3 regions of the Bacillus marinisedimentorum genome follow, and region 1 is predicted to be linked to each of the others. Evidence: riboswitches for the same ligand, from Rfam matches in the RefSeq annotation. Region 1 holds a riboswitch; each other region holds the start of a gene.

Evidence for each region. Region 1 has a riboswitch for cyclic di-GMP ahead of A4U59_RS02630 (hypothetical protein). Riboswitches for the same ligand answer to the same signal wherever they lie in the genome.
Region 2: it holds a riboswitch for cyclic di-GMP, as region 1 does, so the genes downstream of both, A4U59_RS07075 (aspartyl-phosphate phosphatase Spo0E family protein) here and A4U59_RS02630 (hypothetical protein) in region 1, are expected to answer to the same signal.
Region 3: it holds a riboswitch for cyclic di-GMP, as region 1 does, so the genes downstream of both, A4U59_RS08125 (chemotaxis protein CheW) here and A4U59_RS02630 (hypothetical protein) in region 1, are expected to answer to the same signal.

Annotation. Positions count from the first base shown of each region.
Region 1 is NZ_LWBL02000009.1:87,346-95,215, reverse strand. It holds gene A4U59_RS02655 (ATP-binding cassette domain-containing protein) at 1-737, opposite strand, end outside; gene A4U59_RS02650 (GntR family transcriptional regulator) at 734-1,120, opposite strand; gene A4U59_RS02645 (GNAT family N-acetyltransferase) at 1,434-1,898, shown strand; gene A4U59_RS02640 (YkvS family protein) at 2,045-2,236, shown strand; gene A4U59_RS02635 (ATP-binding protein) at 2,375-2,824, shown strand; cyclic di-GMP riboswitch class I at 3,016-3,103, shown strand; gene A4U59_RS02630 (hypothetical protein) at 3,283-3,507, shown strand; gene A4U59_RS02625 (hypothetical protein) at 3,504-3,734, shown strand; gene A4U59_RS02620 (hypothetical protein) at 3,731-4,027, shown strand; gene A4U59_RS02615 (S8 family peptidase) at 4,260-5,381, shown strand; gene A4U59_RS02610 (SpoIIAA family protein) at 5,856-6,212, shown strand; gene A4U59_RS02605 (toxic anion resistance protein) at 6,277-7,449, opposite strand; gene A4U59_RS02600 (5-bromo-4-chloroindolyl phosphate hydrolysis family protein) at 7,442-7,870, opposite strand, start outside.
Region 2 is NZ_LWBL02000024.1:9,754-17,623, forward strand. It holds gene A4U59_RS07040 (DUF1206 domain-containing protein) at 1-12, opposite strand, end outside; gene A4U59_RS07045 (DUF2785 domain-containing protein) at 203-1,018, shown strand; gene A4U59_RS07050 (hypothetical protein) at 1,057-1,263, shown strand; gene A4U59_RS07055 (hypothetical protein) at 1,391-1,933, shown strand; gene A4U59_RS21695 (hypothetical protein) at 2,078-2,263, shown strand; gene treR (trehalose operon repressor) at 2,349-3,068, opposite strand; gene treC (alpha,alpha-phosphotrehalase) at 3,157-4,836, opposite strand; cyclic di-GMP riboswitch class I at 5,521-5,605, shown strand; gene A4U59_RS07075 (aspartyl-phosphate phosphatase Spo0E family protein) at 5,643-5,825, shown strand; gene A4U59_RS07080 (hypothetical protein) at 5,906-6,235, opposite strand; gene A4U59_RS07085 (hypothetical protein) at 6,369-6,548, opposite strand; gene A4U59_RS07090 (hypothetical protein) at 6,632-6,904, opposite strand; gene A4U59_RS07095 (hypothetical protein) at 7,139-7,549, opposite strand.
Region 3 is NZ_LWBL02000026.1:114,619-122,488, forward strand. It holds gene A4U59_RS08110 (alpha-amylase family glycosyl hydrolase) at 1-451, shown strand, start outside; gene A4U59_RS08115 (DUF4825 domain-containing protein) at 570-1,076, shown strand; gene A4U59_RS08120 (methyl-accepting chemotaxis protein) at 1,135-2,832, opposite strand; gene A4U59_RS08125 (chemotaxis protein CheW) at 2,855-3,322, opposite strand; cyclic di-GMP riboswitch class I at 3,501-3,589, opposite strand; gene metA (homoserine O-acetyltransferase MetA) at 3,831-4,742, shown strand; gene A4U59_RS08135 (dicarboxylate/amino acid:cation symporter) at 5,007-6,233, opposite strand; gene A4U59_RS08140 (ThiF family adenylyltransferase) at 6,349-7,380, opposite strand; gene A4U59_RS08145 (aldehyde ferredoxin oxidoreductase family protein) at 7,564-7,870, shown strand, end outside.

The DNA.
Region 1 (7,870 bases):
CCGATCTTATGCTGATGAAAAAGCTCCTTTCCATCTGTAAATCGGGTGACAGCCGCCTGGTCGCCGCTCAATGCTACCGCATAATCCTTAAGGTCAATCATCGGCAGGTGAAGCAGCTTTTGGCCGTTGTCGATCAATAGGATATCCTCCAGCAAGTCTTCAATTTCTTCGAGCAAATGGGAAGAGATGATCATTGTCCGGGGATGGGAAATGTAATCTTTTAACAATGCCCGGTAAAAGTCTTTCCGAACCGCTGCATCCATCCCGGTAGTCGGTTCATCGAAAATTGTCAGCGGACATCGCGCCGCAAGCCCGATAATCATCGTGAATGTGCTCTTCATTCCTTTGGAAAGGCGGCTGTATGTTGAGGTGCTGTCAAAGTTGAAATAGTTGAACAGCCGCTCCGCCAGGCCTGCATCCCAATTCTTATAGAAGCTTTTTGAAGCTTGTAAAAGGTCTGCCAGTGTCAGAGAGTCCGGCAAGGTCATCTGATCGTGTACAAAAATCATGTTGGCAGACACCGTTAAGTTGTTAAACGGTTTTTGGCCGAACACATGGATATCCCCGGATGTTTGCTTCAATTGACCCGCAATCGTTTTTAAAAGCGTGGTTTTTCCAGCGCCGTTGCGGCCGATCAAGCCTGTTATGGTGTTTTCCTCTATTGTGAACGACAGGCTGTTAAGTGCTTTCGCCTTTCCGTATGTTTTGGTGAGATTACTGCACGCGATGACATTCACCTTTCTTCCCCCTTTATGAGGCGCTGTTCTGCCCTAATCATTTCAATCAGCTCAGTTTCGCTTACTTCCAGACGGCTTGCTTCGAGTACGGTTTCTGTAACCAGGTTTTTCAATGTCCGGTTTTTCCGTTTCGATGCGATTATTTGTTTCGCTTCATGAGTGACAAACATCCCCAACCCCCGTTTTTTATATAAGATCGCTTCATCCGCCAGCAGTGCAAGTCCTTTGGCTGCGGTAGCCGGATTGATATTGAACATATCTGCGAGCTGATATTGAGAAAAAACTTTTTCATCCACTGCAATATGCCCGCTTAGAATTTCTGTTTCCAGCCATTCAGCTATTTGAATATAGATTGGTTTACTGCTGTCAGTATTAAGACTCAACCATCCCACCTCTTCTCCATATCACCTAGTGCATTAGTGGAGTAATGTACTGATTTAATCATAGCCTACAGCAGTATGATTTGCACGAGTTTTTTTAAAAAATCCTCTTGGTGTAAAAAAAGGTATCCACCGGCTTTATCACGAATGGAAAAACAGGGTTTAATCCGGGCAGAGGGAATGTAAAGGGGGCTTAATGAATTAAGAACCCAACCATGAATTAAAAGCGTTTGTACCAAGCGTTTTTTGTGATAATTATCATCTTCTTTAATTATATACGGAGGCTTTTTTAATTTGTATGGCAGGAGGAGCAGACATGTATAAGTTCAGGAGGCTCACCCAGAAAGAGGCAGAAGAGATAGCGTTTCGATGGCAATATGCAGGGGAATATGCATTTTATGATATGGAAGCAGACGAAGAGGATCTTGAGGAATTCCTGGATGAAGAAAAACGCGGGAATCATTACTTTGCCGTATTGGAGAATGATGATTTAATCGGCTTCTTCAGCTTTGTGAAAGCTGCTGAAGAGCAGTCTGTCGATATCGGGCTGGGCATGCGGCCTGATCAAACGGGAAAAGGAAAGGGCTATGAGTTTCTAATGGCAGGTTTGGGGTTTTGCAAGCAGGTCTGGAAGCCGAATGAAATCACACTTGCAGTTGCTCTTTTCAATAAAAGGGCGATCAAGGTATATGAAAAAGCGGGTTTCGAAGCAGCCGGAACGTATGAGCAGCATACGAATGGCGGGACGTATGAGTTTCTTAAAATGGTTTATAAAAAATAAGTCGATTGCTGCCGATAAAAAAGATAGAAGAAGTTTGCAGGACGATTCCTTTTTTAGTAAAATGATATTATTTTAAGGTTCAATCAGCAAAGGCCAGCCTTTTATTCCTGTTTTCCTTTGCTGAAGACGTTGGAGGAGGTCGTGATATGATGGAGGCAAAAGTAGGCGACATTGTGGAATTTAAAGACGGATGGTACGGAAAGGTTGAAAAAGTGCTGACGAACAGCGTAATTGTGGACTTAACGGTAATGGACCATCTGGATGAACTGGAATTCGAATTTGAGAAAACAGTTGTAGCCCATAAAAATTACAAGATCGTCAAAAGCGTGGGCGTATAGTATTATAACTTCAGGTGAAAACCCGGCAGTCCTTACGAATCATCGGACAGCCGGGTTTTGTGCGCTTAACAGGTTTACCACTTCCGCAACGGGGGAATCACATTATATATATAAAGTCTACAGTAGAGGGGACCAGCTGTGAGATATGAAGTGGAAATCCATACCAAAGAAGATGTGAAGGCAGCGCTGTTGTGTGCAAAAAAAGTAGCAGAAAATGCTGGGTTTTCAAAATTTGAAGAACAGCAATTGCTTGTCTCTGTTTCAGAGCTAACCCATAACATCATCAAGCATTCCGGATCATCTGGAAGGTTCATATGTTATTCCAATGAACGGGGGATCCACCTTGAAATTGAGGATAGTGGAAAAGGGATCACGGACCTTCCCCGTGTGCTGAAAGAAAGCCATCCCCCGTCCTCTAGAGGTCTTGGTCTTGGCCTTCGCGGCGCCAAAAGGATTATGGATAAATTTTCCATAATGTCTTCACCTGATGAAGGAGTTAAGATTTATGCATTGAAGAAGGTGAAGAGGCCTTTATTGGGTGCTCTTATTCAGTTGGCAATCGTCGACTTTTCGTTTTTTCTATTCTAAAAAAATATTAATTTACAAATTGTTCACCGCCCAAAATCAAGGGCGGTTTTATTTTTACTTAATGACTGGAATATAAAACCATTTTAAAGGAGGAAATACATGGTAGAATAGACCTAATTGTGTCAAATTATGTTGAAAAATGCAATCTAAACTACTATAATTAGCTACAAATCTATAGTTCTGATAAAGAACATCGATAATGGCAAACTTGGCCGAAAGGCAAGGACGCAAAGCTGCGGGTCTAATACTCGAAAGGGTGATGACAGCCGGGTTACCGAAATGTTTATGGAGAAATCCATATTCTTTGGTCTGTGCGGGAATTGCCATGGGGAGGCAATTCCTTTTTTTACTTTAGGTCGTGTTAAATCACAATGTTGATTTTTAATGAAGGTGATTGGAGAGGAAATCAACAACGTCATTTAACAGACCCTTACTTTTTGAATGGGAGTCGGAGGCTTATGGACAAACAGAACTATAACCGGTTGGTACGTGAGAACAGAATGCTGTCTGTCATGTTGAAAAGACAGTCAGGTAAAAAGTCATTTATCGGACAGCTGCTGAAGTATGATGAATCTCTTGATTCGTATCTTTTCTATGATACAGACTTGAAAAATGTTTGGCACTTGCTGGGGAATGAAATTGAGAACATTGAATTAGCAGGCGAAGGGGGCGGCGGATTATGAATACAGTGTATTTCGGTTCGGTCGAATTTTTTGAAATGGAGTTAAGGTCACGCCTGGAAAAAGGTGTATCTGAAATGGATTTTGTCAAAGCAAGGCAAACGGTCATGGATGAAATAGAGGACTTCGTATGCAGGGATTTCATTAAGCAGGAGTGCCTAAATAACCTTTCAGCTGCTTCGATAAAAGTTCAGCATGCAGTTTTCGGTGAAAGAAGTGAACAGGCATGAGGTATACGATTTCAGACATCCAGCTTAAAAAAGGGAAAGTCAGGCTGATTTGCCAGGATTTAATGGAGGAAGCGACCCTTCATGTATCACTCGACCCGGATACACTGGAATGCCTTGATCCGTTCATTCCGGAAGACCTGCAGAGATGCATCGGCAAAAACAGAAATGATATATTCCTTTCTTTACAGGCGATTGCACTCAATGAGGGCAGAAAGGAAAGAAAAGTGGAGTGGAGAAATGAGACTTCCATTCTGCATGAATTGCCGATCAATCCGATCTATTTACCCTATTAAAAGTATTTATAGATTTGTTAACCAAAATACTAGCATTTAACACCTTAATTCGAAATTGAGGTGTTTTTTTGTTGTTAAAAAAGTTGGGAAACCAGCTGCGCAAATTGCGCATTACACCTTGTTTTGTCAAGCTTGTTTCCCAATAACATATCGGTAATTTGTATGTTATCGTATTATTATAAATATTCAGAAACTTTGAGCGGCTGCTCTCTGTTTCAGAAGGAGGATAAGTATGAAAAACCCATGGAAGTTCACAGGATTTATCTTAACGTTCTTGCTGGCTTTTTCAATGATATTCAGCAGTTTTGCCAGCGCTGCGCCGGAGAAGGGTCAGGTCAATGATTATTTGATCGGGTTCAAAGACAGGGTCAACCAAAATATCGTGAAAAACCAGGGCGGAAAAGTCCTTCATGAGTACAAATTCATGGAGGTTGTCCACGCGAAGCTGCCGGAGCAGGCAGTACAGGCACTTGCCAATAATCCTAATATCGCTTATGTGGAAGAAGACCACAAGGCATATGCAATCGGCCAGACGGTTCCGTGGGGCATCACGCACATCAATGCGGATGATGTTCAGGCAACAGGGAATACGGGTTCTGGTGTAAAAGTTGCGATTCTTGATACGGGAATTGATGCAAGCCACGAGGATTTAAGTGTGGCAGGCGGTGCCAGCTTCATCGCTGCGGAACCGGATCCGTATAATGATGGAAACAGTCACGGCACGCATGTTGCAGGTACGGTGGCCGGCCTCAATAACACAGTTGGTGTGCTCGGTGTTGCCCCGTCCGCGAATTTGTATGCTGTCAAGGTACTCGATAGTGCCGGAAGCGGTACATACAGCGGCATCATTCAAGGCATCGAGTGGGCTGTTTCAAACGATATGGATGTCATCAGCATGAGCCTTGGCGGCAGCAGGGGCTCAACATCTCTTCAGCAGGCAGTTGATAATGCTTATAACAGCGGCGTTCTCGTCGTTGCGGCTGCTGGAAATGACGGAGCAAAAGGGAAAAGAAACACAATTGGCTATCCTGCCAAATATGCATCAGCGATGGCTGTAGGTGCAGTTGACGACAGCAACAACAGGGCATCGTTCTCCAGTGTAGGTGATGAACTGGAAATTATGGCACCGGGTGTAAATGTCCTGAGCTCTGTTCCAGGAAACGCTTATGACTACTTTAACGGGACATCGATGGCAACCCCTCATGTTTCAGGGGCGGCAGCTCTTATTTTGGCTGACAATCCATCGTTAAGCAATGTCCAGGTCCGCGGTATCTTGAACAGTACAGCAATTCCGCTTGGTGATGTATTTTACTACGGAAATGGAGTGCTGGATGTGCAAGCGGCAGTTCAATAAAAAATGAAAGAAAAGCCCCGGCGGCTGCCGGGGTTTTTCTTGTGGAATGGTGATGGGTTTATACCTAACAGAATAAAAAAAGGGAGCATACATAAATGTGATATCAACTTTTAAAAAAGCTCTTTGTCGTTCTAACCTGCCCGCGAGTGAAGGATAAAAGGGAACCCTAAAACTTTAATGTTGTTGTAGCCATCAACTGTCACTGGCCTGGCCAATTTGCTAACCCGGTTAAAGCTTTTCTCAAAGAAGAGTGGCTCGGAATCGCGCCTTTACTGAACCCAGTGGGCATTTTAAGGTGCGATAAGTCATGAATCGTCTCTTTAGTTAATGAATTATAGAAGAGTCTCATTACGTTCGAAAATTGAAAAACCAGACTTTCATCTATTTTCAAATGTTATGCCGACCCCAGCCGGATTGAAAATAAAACGTAACGGGAACTGATAAATATAACGCGTGATAAAGGAGGCAATTCAGATGCTGACAATTCTTCCTTCCCGGGATGAACAAACGGTTGTAATAGAAGTATCAGGAAAAGCGGCGGAAGAAGATGCTGAGAAAATGGATCAGTATGTGAAACGGTATTTTGGTGAAGATGAGCCGTTCAACGTGCTGGCGTTCATCAGCGATTTAGACGGAGCAACTTTGCAGGGAATGATTGAAGGCGTTAAACTGGATGCGAAACGATGGGGGCAGTATAACAAGTTTGCTGTTGTCAGTCCCCAGGATATTCTGGAAAAAGGAACGGAAATCGGAGACATTCTGCCTGGTATAGAAACAAAACAATTTGAGTCTGACGAAGTGGAAGAAGCCTGGAACTGGATTGAAGAATGATGTTGTCATCAGTCGGATAATTAATCAAGGCCGGACCTTTTGGCGGTCCGGCCTGATACTTCGATTATTTGATTTCCAAAAGCTTCTGCTTTAGTTCATCTTCCATTTTTGCCAGCTCTTGCTCAGCAAGGCGCCGTTTCGTTCTTCCCTCGCTCTGGATGCGGATTGTTTCTTCAAGCGTGGAAATCAGATTTTCCTGGGTCTGTTTCAGCGTTTCAATATCAACAAGCCCGCGCTCATTTTCTTTAGCCGTTTCTATGCTGTTCGTTTTCAGCATTTCGGCGTTTTTCAAGAGCAGCTCATTCGTTGTTTTGCTGACCTGCTTTTGGGCTTCAACCGCGCGCTTTTGGCGGAACAGCGTGAGCGCGATGGTGATTTGATTTTTCCAGAGCGGTATCGCCGTTAAAATGGATGACTGTATTTTTTCGACAAGCGCCTGGTTCATGTTCTGGATCATGCGGATTTGCGGTGCTGTCTGAATGGTGATCTGGCGGCTCAGTTTCAAGTCATGAAGACGCTTTTCAAGCCTGTCCGCAAACTGGATTTTATCATTTAACTCCTGATAAATCATCTGATCGTCGGATTCCTCGGCTTTTTTCTTCAAATCCGGTATTTCTTTCATCTGAATTTCTTCGTATTTCAACTCGCCTGCGGCAATGTAGATGTTCAACGCGTCAAAATACTCTTTATTTTTCTGGAACAGCTGGTCCAGCATCTGGATATCAGACAAAAGGATTGATTTCTGATTGTCCAGCTTTACACTCACTTTATCGATTTGGGCGCCGATCTTCTGGTATTTGGATAGGATTTCATTTACTGATGTCGACAGTTTATTGAACATGCGGGAGAAAACGTTTTTCTTTTCGCCTTTCAGCTCATCCGGATCGACCTGCTCAAGTTTCTGCATCAGTTCTTTTAAAATATCGCCGACCGGCCCTGTATCTTTTCGCTGGACATGGTCCAGCATCGAATGGGAAAAATCGGATAGCTTGGACTGTGCCGCTGTGCCAAATTGAACGATAATCTGCTGGTCGGACGTATTGATTTGGCTGGCCAGACTGAAAGCTTTCTGGCGGTGGTCCTCCGGCAAACGGTCAATAAGACGGACGGGCCTGACCTCTTTTTCTTCATTTGTTTGCACAGCGGGCTGCAAGTCCCCGAACGGTTCAGAAAGGAGATCCGACAGATCGTCGTTCATCAAGTCATTCTGAAGCTGTTTATTAGGCTGTTCACTCATATTTTTTGCCCCTTTCATCAAGCAGTAGATGATTATCACGGTTTATCGTAAGTTTTGCGACATCCAACTCGGTATTCAAATGGTCAATATCATTTGAGACGACGATGACAAGATCATTTTCGACGGATTTTGTCAGTTTCTCAAGCGTCCTTTCCGTTTCGGAAAGGGATACCCGGACATCACGGTCTTTGATTTTTTGTTTGGATAAAAATGTATAGCGGTCTGTTAACTCGACAACCGAATCGAGGTGATAGAAGAAAAAACGTTCGGCCTGGAAGAAACGCCTCGGTTCGCTCCGTACAACTTGATAAATTTTCCCTGCAGTTTTTTGTAAAGTTCTGATTTGCCTGGCTGCATTTATGGAGCGTGCGCTGAAAATCGACTTATTCAAGCGTTTGATTTTCTCCCTGGCTTCCTTCAT
Region 2 (7,870 bases), on a different contig from region 1:
GTCATATCCCATGCTGAGTGATCCCTTTCCTTGTGCTGTCGCATTTTATCCTTTTATTACCCCTGTTACAATTTTAAAAAACCGCTGACATTTATCAACATTACTAGTTTGAAAAAAGGATTTTTGTCCATGAACCGCCAATATATTTAGAAGACGGACAGCGAAAACTTTCGACGAAAGGGAGATTGTGTTGAAGGAACAGGTGTTAAAAAATCGGCTGCTAAGCATGGAATCCGACTCGAATGAAGAACTATATACCCTTTGTCTCGAAATGATGAATTACATCGGTTCACCCGATCCGATCTTGCGTGACGATCTCATATACCGGACACTGGAACGGCTGATCCCGGCCGGTGCTTTCACAGATGAACAGCTGCACCGTATCCTTGAGATCAGCCTGGGCCGCACCCACCTCTTCTTTAATATTGATACGATAGATGAAAACGGAGTTTTCACCCGCTCTTTTTCAGCCCTTGTCATTGCCCTTGTACTGGCTGAAAATAAAAAACATCATTTCCTTTATGAGCAGGACCTGCTGGTCATCCACGATGCGGTCATTGAATATCTGGGGCATGAATGGGACCTGCGCGGTTATGTCCCCGGTAAAGGCTGGGCCCGCGGTATCGCCCATATCGCAGATGTCATCGATATTCTGGTCAAACAGGATGACTATCCAGGGAAGCGAAGACAGCAGCTTCTCGAAGCAATGTTTGAAAAAATGGCCACAGAACGGACCATTTATGTCTATCAAGAAGAGGAACGGATGCTCAACCCCCTCATGACCATACTTGAACAGGGTTTCGATGAAGAAGTCCTGCTTGAGCTGTTAAGTAAGATGCTCGTGAAAATGGATTATGCATTTCTTGAAATGAGGGAAGATGACTACGCGGCACTTTATATGAATGTTACCCGGTTTCTTAGAGGGCTTTTCTTCCGGCTTGAGGCCTCGGGAATGTTCCCGCTTTTGAAAAACGATATAGAGTTTATGCTTTTGCATGAAGTCAGAACCTTTTCATGAGATGTTCAGAAGAAAAACAGCCAGCCAGGAGGTGCTTCATGGATTCCGATCAAGGAAATACCTTTCTTAAAACAGGCCTGATTCTCGGCCTCATCTGGTTTCTTCTCTCGGTATCATTGATGGGATACTGCCGGAATGCCGGTATACAGCTGACCGTGCTGCAATGGTGCGTTTTCGCAATACAGACAGTCACCGCAATTTCATTTTCTGTCTACTACGGCGTAAGGCTCTTTGCCAATTCATAAACTCCGCCACAGCTGCTTCCCTTCCGTATCCGATAAGCCGGCCTATGCCTGCCTGCGTTAAACTTCCGTAATTCCGGGTATTTACAAATATCAGGTAAATTATTAAACAGACAAAGAGGTTGAAAATATGGTTAAAAGGATCCTGTTAACCCTTATCCTCCTGCCTTGGCTGGCAGCGTGCGGAACAAGCCAGGCAAATGAACTTGATACAAGCGGCCTGCAAAAAGACTTTACGTCAAGCAATACAGTGAAGTACGAAGCACCTTCGCTTGAGGCCGCCCTTGATGCAGTCCCATTCAAGATTACACTCCCGGAGAAGCTTCCGTTTGAGTCCGAAGGGTTTAAACCGAAAAAACTCAAAAAACGGAAAGGGGATACTGACTCAGTAATCCTCGAACTGGTAGCCGAATCTTCGAAGGACAGAGAAGCGGTGCTCCGATTATATGCCGGAAATGGCGATTATCTTGTCCATCAAAACGAACTCGGCGGGGAGCCGCTCAAGCTGAAAGACGGAACACCAGCTTTCTATTTGTATGTACAGCCATACCATGTAGTCAAATTCGAAAAAAACGGCATCGAGTACTCTGTTAACTATTCTCATACAGAAAAATCAACCGATCTTCAAAAGCAGGACTTGCTGAACATTGCAAATCAGCTTAATGCTAATTAGCCCTCCCTGATTTTTCACAGCCCTTACCGTTATCAAGCTCCGGTTCGTTCCCTTTGATAAAGTACAGTTCCAGCAGAGAGAAGCACTTTTTATCCTGTTTTGTGATATGATAAAGATAAACTTCTGCCGGAACGGTGATATGTTGTGAATAAAGAAAACAGAGAAAAATGGGTCATAATTCTCGGCTTCCTGTTTGGAGCCCTTATGTTTTGGGCCGCATGGCGGTACCTGGATGAAGGAAATGCTTTTGGCTATGTTCCCCTGCTCACAGCTGTTTTTTCGGTTATCATGGCTGTGTATGAACTAATCCGTTATATAAAACAAAAGTAAGCACAAGAGGCCTGCTCTGACGTGGAGCAGGCCTTTACTGATCTTTTCGCCTATTTTGCCTTACGCTACTGAACCGTGCTTCTCTTTAGCGTTTCTGTTCCCTTCTTGCGAAATCGACAAATCGGAATTTATCGGGACGATGCCGGGATTCCGTATATTGAAATAGGTCAGCGCTCTTTAAGTACACATAGTTCCTGACAACGACAACGGCGTGATAGTCTTTAAAATCCAGCAGTCTCCGGTCTTCCTCTCCGGGTTCCTCAACTGATATCACTTTTTTCGCAAAGCTGATTTCGAGGCCTTTTTCATCTTCAAGGTATTCATAAATCGAATGTTCACACGCCCTTTTTGTCAGTTCCGGCACAAAAGATGTAAGGAAGAAATCTTTATCAAGGATAACCTTTTCCCCGTCTATTTCGCGTACTCTTACTACTTTCCAAACGTCTTCATTGCCTTTAATCTGCAGTTGCTCCTGCAAGTAATCATCCGGTTCCAAAATGCCGAGTTCTTTTACGATGGTTCGTGTGCTTTGCCCCATTTTATCGGCGAGTTCCCGGAAACTGACCATTCCCGAGACAGGAAAATCATATCGCTTCAAATCCAACACGATTGATCCCTTTCCCCGGATTTTTTGGATGAACCCATTTTGGGCAAGTAAATTAAGGGCCTTTCGAATCGTCTCCCGCGAAACGCCGTACATATCCATTAACTCGTGCTCGGATGGAAGTTTTGTATCCGGTTTCATTTTTCCGCTTTCTATTTGCTCAGAAATCTCCTGATAGATTATTTTATATTTGTTATTCATACTCCCCTGCTCCTTTTTCCAGGCTGTCCGGCAGTGCCGAATCAAAATGGATGAAAGCAGGCAAAGGTTGCCTCCGCCTGCCTATAAATTATTTTTTCAAATGATAGACAACAGATTCATATGGCCGCAGCGTCATGTTCCTGAAATCCTGGGGCGGCTCAGAATAATTGCCGATGAGGACATCACTGATGCACCCTTTTACATCAATGTGATCCGGCAGGGTGAATTTCGCTTCATCGCCGAAGAAATTGTTGACGACCAGAAGCGTTTCGTTATCCCCTTTCCGGATATAAGCAAAAATTTCCGGATCATATTCATGGAGCAATTCATATTCGCCATAAGTGATCAAATCCACTTCTTTACGAAGCTGAATCAGTTTTTGATAGTGATAGAAAATGGACTCCCTGTCTTCAAGAGCATTTTCAGCGTTAACTTCCTTATAGTTTTCCGGAACATTGATCCATGGTGTTCCAGTAGTGAAGCCAGCATGCTTCTCTTTATTCCACTGGACTGGCGTCCTTGAATTATCACGGGATTTTTGCTTGATGATTTCAATGATTTCCTTTTCCGGCAAGCCTTTTTCCTCTTTCAGCAGCTTATACATATTCAATGTTTCCACATCGCGGTAATCATCAATTTTATCAAACTTCGGGTTTGTCATGCCGAATTCTTCACCCTGAAAAATGTAAGGGGTTCCCTGCATCATATGAATCGTTGTCGCCAGCATTTTTGCCGATTCATTGAAATACGTCTTGTCATTTCCGTATCTGGTGACGACCCGCGGCTGATCATGGTTACACCAGAACAAAGCGTTCCAGCCTCCGCCCTTGTACATCCCTTCCTGCCATTTCGTAAGAATACGTTTCAGAGCAAGAAAGTCCATCGCACCCAGCGCCCATTTTTCACCATTTGGATAGTCCACTTTCAAATGGTGGAAGTTGAATGTCATACTCAGTTCTTCCCGCGCGGGGTTGGAATATTTCACACAGTCTTCTATTGTCGTGGATGACATTTCACCGACTGTCATTGCCTCGTACATTGACAGGACTTCCGTATTCATTTCATGGAGATATTCATGGACGCGCGGGCCGTCTGTGTAAAACTTCCTGCCGTCGCCGGAATCATCATCCGGAAAGTCCTGGTTTTTAGAAATCAAGTTGATGACATCCAGCCGGAATCCATCAATTCCTTTCTCAAACCAATAATGCATCATGTCGTACACTTGCCGGCGGACTTCTTCGTTTTCCCAATTCAAATCTGCCTGGGTTACATCGAATAGGTGCAGGTAATATTGTCCTGTCTGCTCATCATATTGCCAGGCATTACCTCCAAATTTAGACTCCCAGTTCGTCGGCGGGTCTCCGTTTTCCTTGCCGTCTTTCCAAATATAATAGTTGCGGTAACGATTATCCTTGGATTTGCGAGATTCCTGGAACCATTCATGCTCAGTAGATGTATGATTCACGACCAGGTCCATGATGACTTTCAGGCCGCGGCCATGTGCTTCCTCAAGCAGCCTTTCGAAATCCTCCATTGTTCCATACTCTTCATGGACGGCATAATAATCACTGATATCATAGCCGTTATCACGCTGGGGAGATTGGTAAACCGGTGTCAGCCACAACACATCGACACCAAGCTTTTTAAAATAATCAAGCTTTGCGATGATACCCGGAATGTCACCTATTCCATTTCCGGTTGTATCATTGAAACTTTTCGGATAGATTTGATATACAACGGCTTTGCGCCACCATTCTTTGTAGTTCATACTAAAACCTCCAGACATCGTTGGTTGGTAGTCTATATTGAAACGGCACTGGCTGAACAGCTCTCGCCGATTCCAGCATAAATCGCTGCTGACGATGGCCTCTGTCCGATTGCATTGTTCATTTATAAGCATACAAGTGACTGCGGGCGAACAGAAGAAACAAGGTCCGCTCCGAGGAATGAATGGGAAGGCTTATCTGGAAGCCTGCATAGGAAGTTGGTTCCCCTGTAAGACTATCATCTAATATGACCTTGCCGAAAAACGACAATCCGGTTTAACACAGCTTGATGAAAAATAAACAATAAGTTCTGTATCGGTCTTATGAATTTTCCCTTAAAACAAAAATAAATCACGTAAGCGGTTTCGGTTAATCCTTTCATCCAAAGTATACTTGTCTATACAAGTAGAGTCAATTCTGCAATTAAATTTTTTACTCGTATAGGGGAACAGTTATCTTACGATTACAGGATAAAGTAACGTTGTATCTGATTTACCCCGTTCGCGGTAAAGGATAATCCTCACCATTCCCGAAAAGGAATGAATACAAGCCAATCATTTACGGAAACCTTTTTTGGCCATTTGTCCAACGAATGAATGATAATTTTGAAATAAATTTAAAAAATAGGGTAAATATGGTATTATAACTTAAGATAACCCTGGTTACACCGATATAATGGGTAGAGATATGATAAAAGGCAAATTAAGTGAAAGCTTAAGACGCAAAGCTACAGGGGCTAACCGATTCCTCGCATGCCAGCCAGCTGCTCGCAAACTTCTGGTCAATCGACCGGAAAGGGTGATGTGAAATGAACCGCCACAAACGGCTTACAACAGAGATAGAGGAATTACGGCAAAATCTTTATAAAGCGGCTTCGGCAGCTGAAACGTATACATCCGCGGAAGTGATCAATTTGAGTAAGAAGCTTGATACTAAACTTAATGAATTGACAGGCTATATACAGCAATCAAGCACCGGCCAGACATCATAGGAAGGTGTTATTCGAAGTACCCTGTTTCAGCATGTGAAACACAAGCATGAAAAAAGACGGCTATGGCTTTGCCGTCTTGATCAGTCGCGCTTTTTAGGTTTGGCGTGCCATGCTTCGCCAAATATTTCCCCGTCAGGTCCAACATGGTACATTGCCAGCCAGGATGCCTCCTTTGCTCCATCCAGGCTGATGTAAACTTCCCACCCATCACTCGCTGCATTATTTTCCACTTTAGACACTTGCATCTTGTCTTTCTGAGCATTTTCGACACTGTATTCCATCATATCCTCTTTTGCCTGACTCAAGGCAATTTTTTCAGCTTTTTCACTCGTGATCTCCTCTGATGCCTGCACTCCGCAACCCGACAGCAAGATGAATGAACATATGAAGACAGCTTTGAGGTTACTCATTCTTTCCCACCTTTGTTTCTCGTTTACTATTCTTTACCCCAATTTTTGAAAATTCACTCATAGGCAGGGGAAAACTGACACAGAAGATGGTTATTGAAAACGAAAAAGAGGCCCCACGGCCTCTTTTAATGAATCAATGGTTGTCTTTATAAATGACTAGCAAACCTTCCAATTTACTTCCGTCATCTGAGGTAATGCCATATCTTACATCGAGGATTTCCGCATCCTCATTATCCCGGAACCACCTGTTCGCTTCTTCCGCATTGTTGAATCGTACAATCCTTGTCTCTCCAGCTTTAACATTCAAAGGCATTTTTTACAACATCTCCTTCAATTAGTCTCCGAAATTCTTTTCCCTTGCAGGTTAACATCCAAACAGGGTTTCGTCATTGCGGCTTAAGTACCTTTTTCCAGTTCCTCTACCTTTTTATCTGCCGCTTCCTTGAAGCACTTTATCGTTTTGACAAACACTACAGCTGTGTATGCAGATGCGGCAAAACCAGTTGCAATCTGCCATTCGTTCCAGCTTGCATTTGCAACATATACCCCTGATGCAACAATGTATAAAAATGTAACGAGGGCATGAATCTTCCAGGCAGGGTATAGAAATTGAATCAAGCTAACAATGGAAAAGGTGACAGTCAGCCAGGCCACTATGTATATGCTCATAAAGAAAATTAAATCCAAGCGCTCCCCTTCTTTCCAAACTTGAATGTTTTAGCCTTTTATTGCTTTACCCTATTTCGGATTGTATTATTCTGCATTTTCGTTACTACCTTAGATTCTTGTTGAAAATATGAATTCCTGTCATTTTTTCAAATTTAGAACTTTTGTTGGCTGGCTGACATCCTCCATCAGACAAAAGACATACAGATGCAGAAGAGGCGCTCGTCATGCAGCAGATTATACAGAAATCCATTTGATTTCCGTTTCACCGGCCGCTTTTTCAGCTTTATGGAAAGGGGCAGCACGCAACGTTTGGAAAGAAATTTCTAATGAATAATAATCCCATATTTCTCCATAATAATTCCCGTTTCCGCTTCTTCCTCCTGCAAAAGAAGAAAAAGTATACAAATATTGTTCTGAAAGGGATCGGCTCTGTGCACTCGGCAGCATCTCAATTGTCGTAATCGTGCTCCTCACTGTGCGTCCGCTTTCATCCACAACCGTTTCCACCTTGTAAACGACCGGCTTTGCTTCCAGGAAACGTTCTGTTTTCAACGAAGCTTCATGAAGGGAAAATTGCTGTGTACACCCGGCAAGGATTATAATCGCGCTTAGAAATGGTAAAATGGTTCGTTTTATTATGAACATCGTTTTTCATCCTTACGATTCAAAAATGGTATGTCTTCTTTACTTTAAATCTGATGCCGTACAATTACACACAGCAAATGACCGGGAGATTGGTCCATTGTTGTGATGAGTGCGAACACTCGCTTGGATATCCAGTTTTTTGGAGGATTTGATGAATATATTCATATCAGGATGGAGCAATGGCTTGTTAAAAAAGAACAAATGCACAAGGCGCCCGCTTAGCAGCGTACGCATAAGCGGGGTACCCGCAGGGAGGTCCTCTTTCCTCCCGGAGGGGATCACCCACTTATGACGCAGCCGCTGGCGCTGGACGATTCCCTT
Region 3 (7,870 bases), on a different contig from region 1:
AAAAGGCCAGCCGGTCATCTATTACGGTGAGGAAATCGGCCAATCCGGCAAAAATGCCGGCAATATGGATGCTGGAGAATACAGCGAAAACCGTTATGATTTCGACTGGAGCAGGGTCGGGAATGAGATGCACAGCCATTACCGGAAAATGCTGAACATCCGCAAGGCCCACTCCCTCATTTTTTCCAAAGGTACGAGGGCAAAAGTGGCGGGCGGCAGTGAAGAAGGCTTCCTCGTTTTCAAACGCTGTTACCGCGGAGAAGAGGTGCTGGTCGGTTTGAATCTATCTGAGGAAAGCCGGGTTGCGGAAGTGCCGGTTCCTGGTGAACAGGGTGAGGCTTTTGCAGATCTATACGGCGGTAAGGAGTATACCACTGATGAAGGTTCTGTTGTGAAAGTTGAGCTGCCTGGCCGGGGAAACGGCGGGACGGTTGTGCTGGTGAAAACATGATAGAGGGAAACCCCGGACAGAGTTAAGCCGGGGTTTTGTTTTATCTATAGATGAAACAAATCTACACTTGATACGTACCAGTAAAGAGGTGCTTTTATAACTGGAAGGGATAAAAAACATGACTAAAAAACTCTTACTGTTGTTAATGTCTTTTTCACTATTGCTTAACGGCTGCAGCTCTGTTGAAAATGCGAAAGAGGATATTTTCGGGTTTAAGGGCACATATATAGGAGATGCAAATACGTTAGGGAACATGATCAGGCAGTTGCCAAGTGCCGAATATTTTGAAGGAATGGAACTGAAGACGAAGGAAAAGCCTTATGGAATGGTTTTGGCCTACAGCATTGAAGATGAACCTGTGAATGAAGCGGCCGTAAAGAAAACGGTCCTGGCCAATGCGGCATTTCTATTTGCATTGGTCAAAAATGCGGATTGGATTACGTTTGCTTTTGGAGACCAGCGGTATACGGTGACAAAAGAAGACTTGCAAAAGTGGTATGGAAAGGAGTTAGCAAGTTTTAAAAGTGCGGATGATTTGGAAAATCTCATTCAAATTTCTTTACGGGATGGAATGAAAGTGGATGAATTCTTTAATGACATGAACAAGGCGCAGGATTCACTTTAACTGGCTGGGAGTGCAAGTAAAAAGGGACCTATTAGTTAATAAGGTCCCTATTTCTTATCTAGATTTTAAACCGCCGCACAACCTCCTGAAGCTCTTCAGCCATCTGTGAGAGCGCATCTGCCGATGATGTGATTTCTTCCATGGAGGCAAGCTGCTCCTCGGTGGAAGCGGCGACTTCCTGTGACGACGCGGAATTTTCACGGGCGATCGCTGACAGCTCAGCCGCGCTAAGAGAGAGTTCCTGCACACTTGCGGCCATTTGCTGTGCGGTTGCCGATACTTCTTCGATTTGCGGTGCGATTTCCCGCATTCCTCCGACGATTCCTTTGAATTTCCCGGCGGTTTCCCCGGCGATTTCCATGCCGTTTTTGACGTTATCACTGACATCCGCCATCGTTGTGACAGATCGCTCGGTATCTTGCTGGATTGCTGCGATCAAATCGGAAATTTGTTTTGCTGATAGTTTGGACTGTTCGGCGAGTTTCCTGACTTCGTCTGCGACGACAGCAAAGCCTTTGCCGTGTTCACCGGCTCTGGCCGCTTCGATTGCAGCGTTAAGTGCCAGCAGGTTTGTCTGTTCGGAAATACCGCTTATGACCTCGCTGATCTGTCCGATTTCTTTGGAGCGTTCACTGAGCGACTTTATGCTCTCGTTTGATTCAATTACCGCCCGGTCGATTGTGTTCATCTGATCGACGGTTTGTTTTACGAATGTTTCTCCGGTTTCGGCATGTTCGGCTGTTGAGTTGGCGAACTCGAAAACTTTATGGGTGCTTTCCGCGATTTTTGTAATGCCTGCTGAAACTTCTTCGATGGCAAACGTGTTTTTTTCCACTCCGCTAGTCTGGTTCTCGGCACTTCCGGCAATTTGTTCTATGGCTGAGGCGACCTGTTCGGTTGCGCTTGTCGTTTGGTCAGCACTTGCTGACAGCTGTTCGGATGCTGATGCTACGCTTTCGGATGTTGTGGTCACTTCCGTTATCAAGGATCCCAGTTTTTGTTTCATATTCTGGTAACTTGCAGCGATGACGCCAATCTCATCTTGTGAATGGTCCCGGATATCAGCGGTGAAGTCCCCTTCTCCCGCTTGTTCAAGGACCTCAGCGATCACCGTCAGGCGCTTGCGGATTCTGCGGGCAAACCAGATGCCAATAAGGTTGGTTATAAGAATGATGACGGCCAGTGCACCAAAATACACTTTATTGAAGCTGCCGAGTGTCGCCTGGATAAACTCTTCAGATGCCCCTACGTAATAAATTCCGATGATTTCGCCGCTGCTGTTTTTGATCGGCATATAGGCTGTTTGATAGTCTTTCCCGACGACATTTGCTTCGCCAAGAAAGACTTTGCCGTTTTTAAGCACAGTCTCATTCACTTCCTGCGAAACCGTCGTGCCGACCGCGCGTTTTCCATCCTTCTGGACATTCGTGGATATTCTTGTGTCCCCCTGGAAAATCGTCACCGTATCATGTGTCAGTTCGCCGATTTCATCGACGATTTCGTAGTTTTCGTTCAGTTTGGTATCGCCTTTGAAAAGACTCCCGCCCTTTATTTCCCAATCTCCCGGATATTTTTCATCAATATATCGATAAGACAGTGCGAGGTCTGACTTTGCTTTTTCAACAGCTGAATCTTTCAGTCCGCTTTTGACCTGAGTGTTGACGATGATTGAAACACTAACGGCCGTAAGGATAATTACCGAAACGATAAGAAGGTTGATCTTATGTCCGATTTTCAATTTCTTTAAAACATTCATTGACGAGTCCCCTTTTGTGTTATTAGTTGGCACGTGCAAGCAACTGTTCGACTTCTCCCATATTCGGAAGTTTTTCGATATCGAGGATGATGACCAGTCTGTTTTCCAGCCTGGCTACACCCGTTATGTAATCTCCATTGCTTTGCAAAAGCGGAGGCGCCGGCTGGATTGCTTTTTTCTCAATATCAAGCACCTCACTGCCTGAATCGACCAGCAGTCCGACATTGCCTCCGTTTAAAATGGCGATGATAAGGCGCTGCTGGCCGTCTGAAGCAGGAGGTGACGAGACAGCCATCCGCTTCCGAAGGTCTATGACCGGCAACACCTCATCACGGAGATGGATCATGCCCATTACATCATCGCTCGCATCTGGTACAGCAGTAATTTTCATCACATGTTCTATCGACCGGACCTGACTGATGCCGACCGCAAATTCTTCGTGCCCAAGCTGGACAATGATATACTTTGATTCCTGGTTTACGTCGATCATTTTTCTCCCCCTTTTACATGAGAATTTCAAAATGAAATGGAAGGCGCCGGTTTGAAATTTGAAGTTAATACGGGTATAGCACCACTCCCCTGTCACAAACAAAAACTTTCCCCATAAAAAAACTGCCCGATACAGTTTCAGGCAGGCAAAAACAGGCTCAATTAATCTTCTTGAAAAGAAGAGCAACTGGCTGGCGTGTCTACTGTGATAGAGTTAGCCCCTGTAGCTTTGCGTCCCGGCTTTTCAGCCGGTTTGCCAAAAACAGATATGTGTCCCTGGTGTGTGAAAAGTAATATGTATATGTGAATATTGTCATGATTCCATTTTACTGCATGTGAAATGGTAAGAATAGGGTATTGGGTAAGCGTTCTCAAAAAGTTCATAAAATGTAAATTTATTCATCATGACTTTACCGCAGTACCTAAATAAAGGTTTATTGTTGTCATATTCGGCTGGTTCCCTTTATAATTATGTTTACTGAAAATTCTAAATGGGGGAGGCCTGTGGGGTGCCGATAAATATTCCAAAGTTGCTGCCAGCCCGCGAAGTGCTGGAGAAAGAGAATATTTTCATAATGGATGAAGAAAGGGCGGTCACGCAGGATATCCGTCCATTGAACATATTGATCTTGAATTTGATGCCTGAAAAGGAGAAGACGGAGGGGCAGCTGCTTCGGCTGTTGGGAAACTCGCCGCTGCAGCTTAACATTTCGTTTTTGCGCACGGTCACGCATGAGTCAAAGAATGTAAGCAAGTCGCATCTGGAACAGTTTTATATTTCATTTGATGATATTAAGCACCGGCGGTTTGACGGCTTGATCATAACAGGGGCTCCGATTGAACATTTGCCGTTTGAACAGGTGAATTACTGGCAGGAGCTCACGGAAATTATGGAATGGTCAAAGGAGCATGTCACCTCAGTCATGCATATATGCTGGGGTGCGCAAGCTGCGCTATATTATCATTATGGAATCGATAAGGTCGGGCTTCCGGGCAAGTGTTCCGGCGTGTACCAGCATCAAGTGTTGCAGGCGCCGGGCATTGAACTGCTGCGCGGATTTGACGATGAGTTTCTGGCACCGGTTTCAAGGTATACCGATATTGACCTTGATCAATTGGAGAAAAGCGGGCAAGTGAAGCTGCTTGCATCTTCACCGGATGCGGGCCCGTTCCTGATGATGTCGGAAAACGGCCGCCATGTGATGGTGACCGGGCACCTCGAGTATGACACGGGAACGCTCGCTGACGAATATGCCCGCGATACCGCGAAAGGACTCGATGTGGAAGTGCCGCGCAACTATTTTCCCGATAACGACCCGGAAAAGAGGCCGCTGAACCGCTGGCGCTCACATGCCCATCTGCTGTTTTCCAATTGGCTCAATTACTATGTTTACCAGGCGACTCCGTTTGAATGGGAGTAGACAGGTGCCTGTCACCCGTCGAAGTTTGTCGAAGAAAAAACCGGTCCGCAAATAGTTTGCGGACCGGTTTTTGTATTTGTTAAGGAAATTATAAAATGTAAGCGTTGAGGATAAAAAGCCAGAAGAGAACCGTCCAGCTCCAGGCGCCAGCGGCTATCGTCATAAGCGGAGATCCCCTCCGGGAGGAAAGAGCACCTCCCTGCGGGAACCCCCGCTTATGCGTACGCCGCTATGCGGGCGCCTTGCGCATTTGTTCTTGGAAGGTCAGGCGGCGGCTTTTTTCTCCGACTCGTCAACGACAGCTGCTCCGACAATATCGCCCATGACGTTGGAGGCTGTGCCGGCCATGCCGATGATGACATCGACGCCTGCGACGAGCGCTACGATTTCAAGCGGCAGGTTGAACAGGGATAGCACAGCCGATAACGTAACGAGGCCTGCTGCCGGTATGCCGGCTGTTCCGACTGACAGCAGCGTTCCAGTCAGAACGATGATGAACAGGTCGGCTAGAGCGAGCTGAATGCCTGTGACGTTGGCGGCAAAGACGATCGACACACCCATTCTGAGCGCCCCTCCGTCCGAGTTGAACACGGCACCGAGCGGGAGACTGAAGTTGGCCGTCCGCTCTGAGATGCCAGCCCGTTTGGCGGCTTCAATCGCCACTGGAAGGGAGGCAATGCTGCTTGATGTAAAGAACGCCGTCGTATAGGCATCTTTTGTTTTGCTGTAAAACTGCTTCAGCGAAATTTTGGAGCTTTTTAAAAACAGGCTGTAGACGAGAATCCAGAGCAGCACAATGCCAAGATAGAAGACACCCGTAAACCGGAGAAGCGAATTGAAAGTGTCCCAGCCCTGCCCGGCGAATGAAGTGGCAGTGATCGCCAGGATACCGACAGGCGCATAAAGCAAAATCCCTTTTAAAACGAGGAAGAACATTTCATTGGCGGCCTGGAAAACCCTCTGCAGCAAATCCCCGTATTCGTTCATCGCCTCATCACCAGAAAAACGCATTTGTGAGATGGAAAAACCGATGATAACAGCAAGAAACAGGATCGCCATCAAATTTCCGGATGAGAATGCGGTAAACAGATTGTCAGGAATCATATTCAGCAGGACACCTGCAAATGAAGGCGATTCGGGCTTATCAACGGATGCATCAGGCAGCGTCAGCGACTCGCCCGGATTGAATAGGAGGGCGAGACCGAGGCCAATGAATACCGCAGCGGCCGTTGTCGAGATATAGTAAAGGACCAGTTTCCCGCCCATCCTGCCGAGCTGGAGCGGGTTCATCTGATTGACCGCAAGCACAACGGTCAGAAAAACGACGGGAACGGCTATCAGATTCAACAGTTTGATCAAAACCGTCCCGAGCGGCTCAAGAAAACTGACGGACGGCCCGAACAGAGCACCGGCAGCAAGCCCGAGGATAAAACCTGCCGTCATTTTTATAAGCAGTGACGTTTCTTTATACTTCGTCCATAAATTCACCATTTTCACCATCGCTTTATTAGTAATATGTGGTTAGTATACCATAGACCGTTACAGGTGCCTGTCACTTGTCGAATTCAATGCCGACATAAATCGACAAGTGACAGGCACCGCGACCTTAATTCCCCGCATACCTGGAGTAATACGACTTTGCCTCAGTGACATCTTCCACCCCCTGGACGAGGACACGGCCGTCTTTGAAAAAGATCATGGTGATGCGGTCATCGGGGGAAAAACGGACGAGGAATGGTGTTGTCTCCGTTTTCCCTGCTTTGTCAAGGCGCCGGGCTGTTTTTTCAAGATTTACATTCAATTTTGTGCGCGGATTGATTTGGACAGTGTCCCTGCCGCAGAGGGCAGTATAGTTTTCTTGGCTGCTTTCTGATTGATCGAGAAACTCATAGTGATGATGGACACACGCCGGGCAATCAGGGTTACGGCCCTGTGAGATATCCATCTGGAAAAAGGAATTATGCCAGATCTCGAATTTTTCAAGATTGGGGCTCGGCCTGGCTCCGGTCAAGAGTTTCAGCGCTTCGACAGCTTCAAAAGACCCGATGATATCCGTGATCGGCGAGATGACGCCAATCGTATCGCATGTTTCCCCAAGGCCAGACGGCAGATCGGGAAACAGGCAGCGGTAGCAGGGGGTTTCTTCCGGCACGATGACGGCAAACATGCCCCGCGAACTGACGGCACCGCCATAAATCCAGGGTGTATTGAACTTTATGGCGGCATCATTGATTAAATAACGCGTCATAAAATTATCTGTGCCATCGACTATGACATCAAACCCTTTGAGCAATTCTTCCGCGTTATCTGGATTCAAATCCGCAAGCACCGGATCGACAGAGACAGTTGAATTGATCCTGGCCAATTTTTTCTCGGCCGCAATTACCTTGGGGAGGCGGTCAGCTGCATCGTCTTCATCAAACAGAGTCTGCCGCTGCAGGTTTGATTTTTCCACAAAATCACGGTCTATTATTCTTACAAAACCGACACCCGCACGGACAAGGTGGTTGGCGATGACTGTCCCCAGGGCACCCATTCCCACGACTGCCGCCCGGCTTTTCATCAATTTCTGCTGGCCTTCTTCGCCGATCGGCTGGAAAAGAATTTGCCGGGAGTACCGTTCCATTTCCGAGTTCATTTTTTATCCCTGCTTTCCTGAAACATTTACTTAAATTATAAAGCATAGATTAAGATAGGCTGAATAAAAAAAGGAGAAAATTACTATTCATAAAAAGGGATTTTAGCAGATAAGTCGAAATTATAAGATAGTTGTGCCGTGTTATTTTGACGGAGAAAAGAATGAAAGAGGTGTGTAGGATCAATGAATCTCGGCGGGTTTAAAAACAAAGAAGTGCTTGTGGATTTGACGAGCGGTGACATTGGCTACAGGGAGATCAATGAAGAGGATGCCAAAAAGTATATTGGCGGACGCGGTCTTGGCGTAAAATATGTTTTTGACAATGGCCCTGATGTGGAACCGCTGTCAGACGAAAATATTTTATGTGTCATGACCGGGCCGGTTTCTGGATCAAGAACATCAATGAGCGGCCGGCTTGCGGTTGTTACAAAATCACCGCTTACCGGGACAGTGACCGATTCCCATATGGGGGGCTGGACAGCGGCAAGGC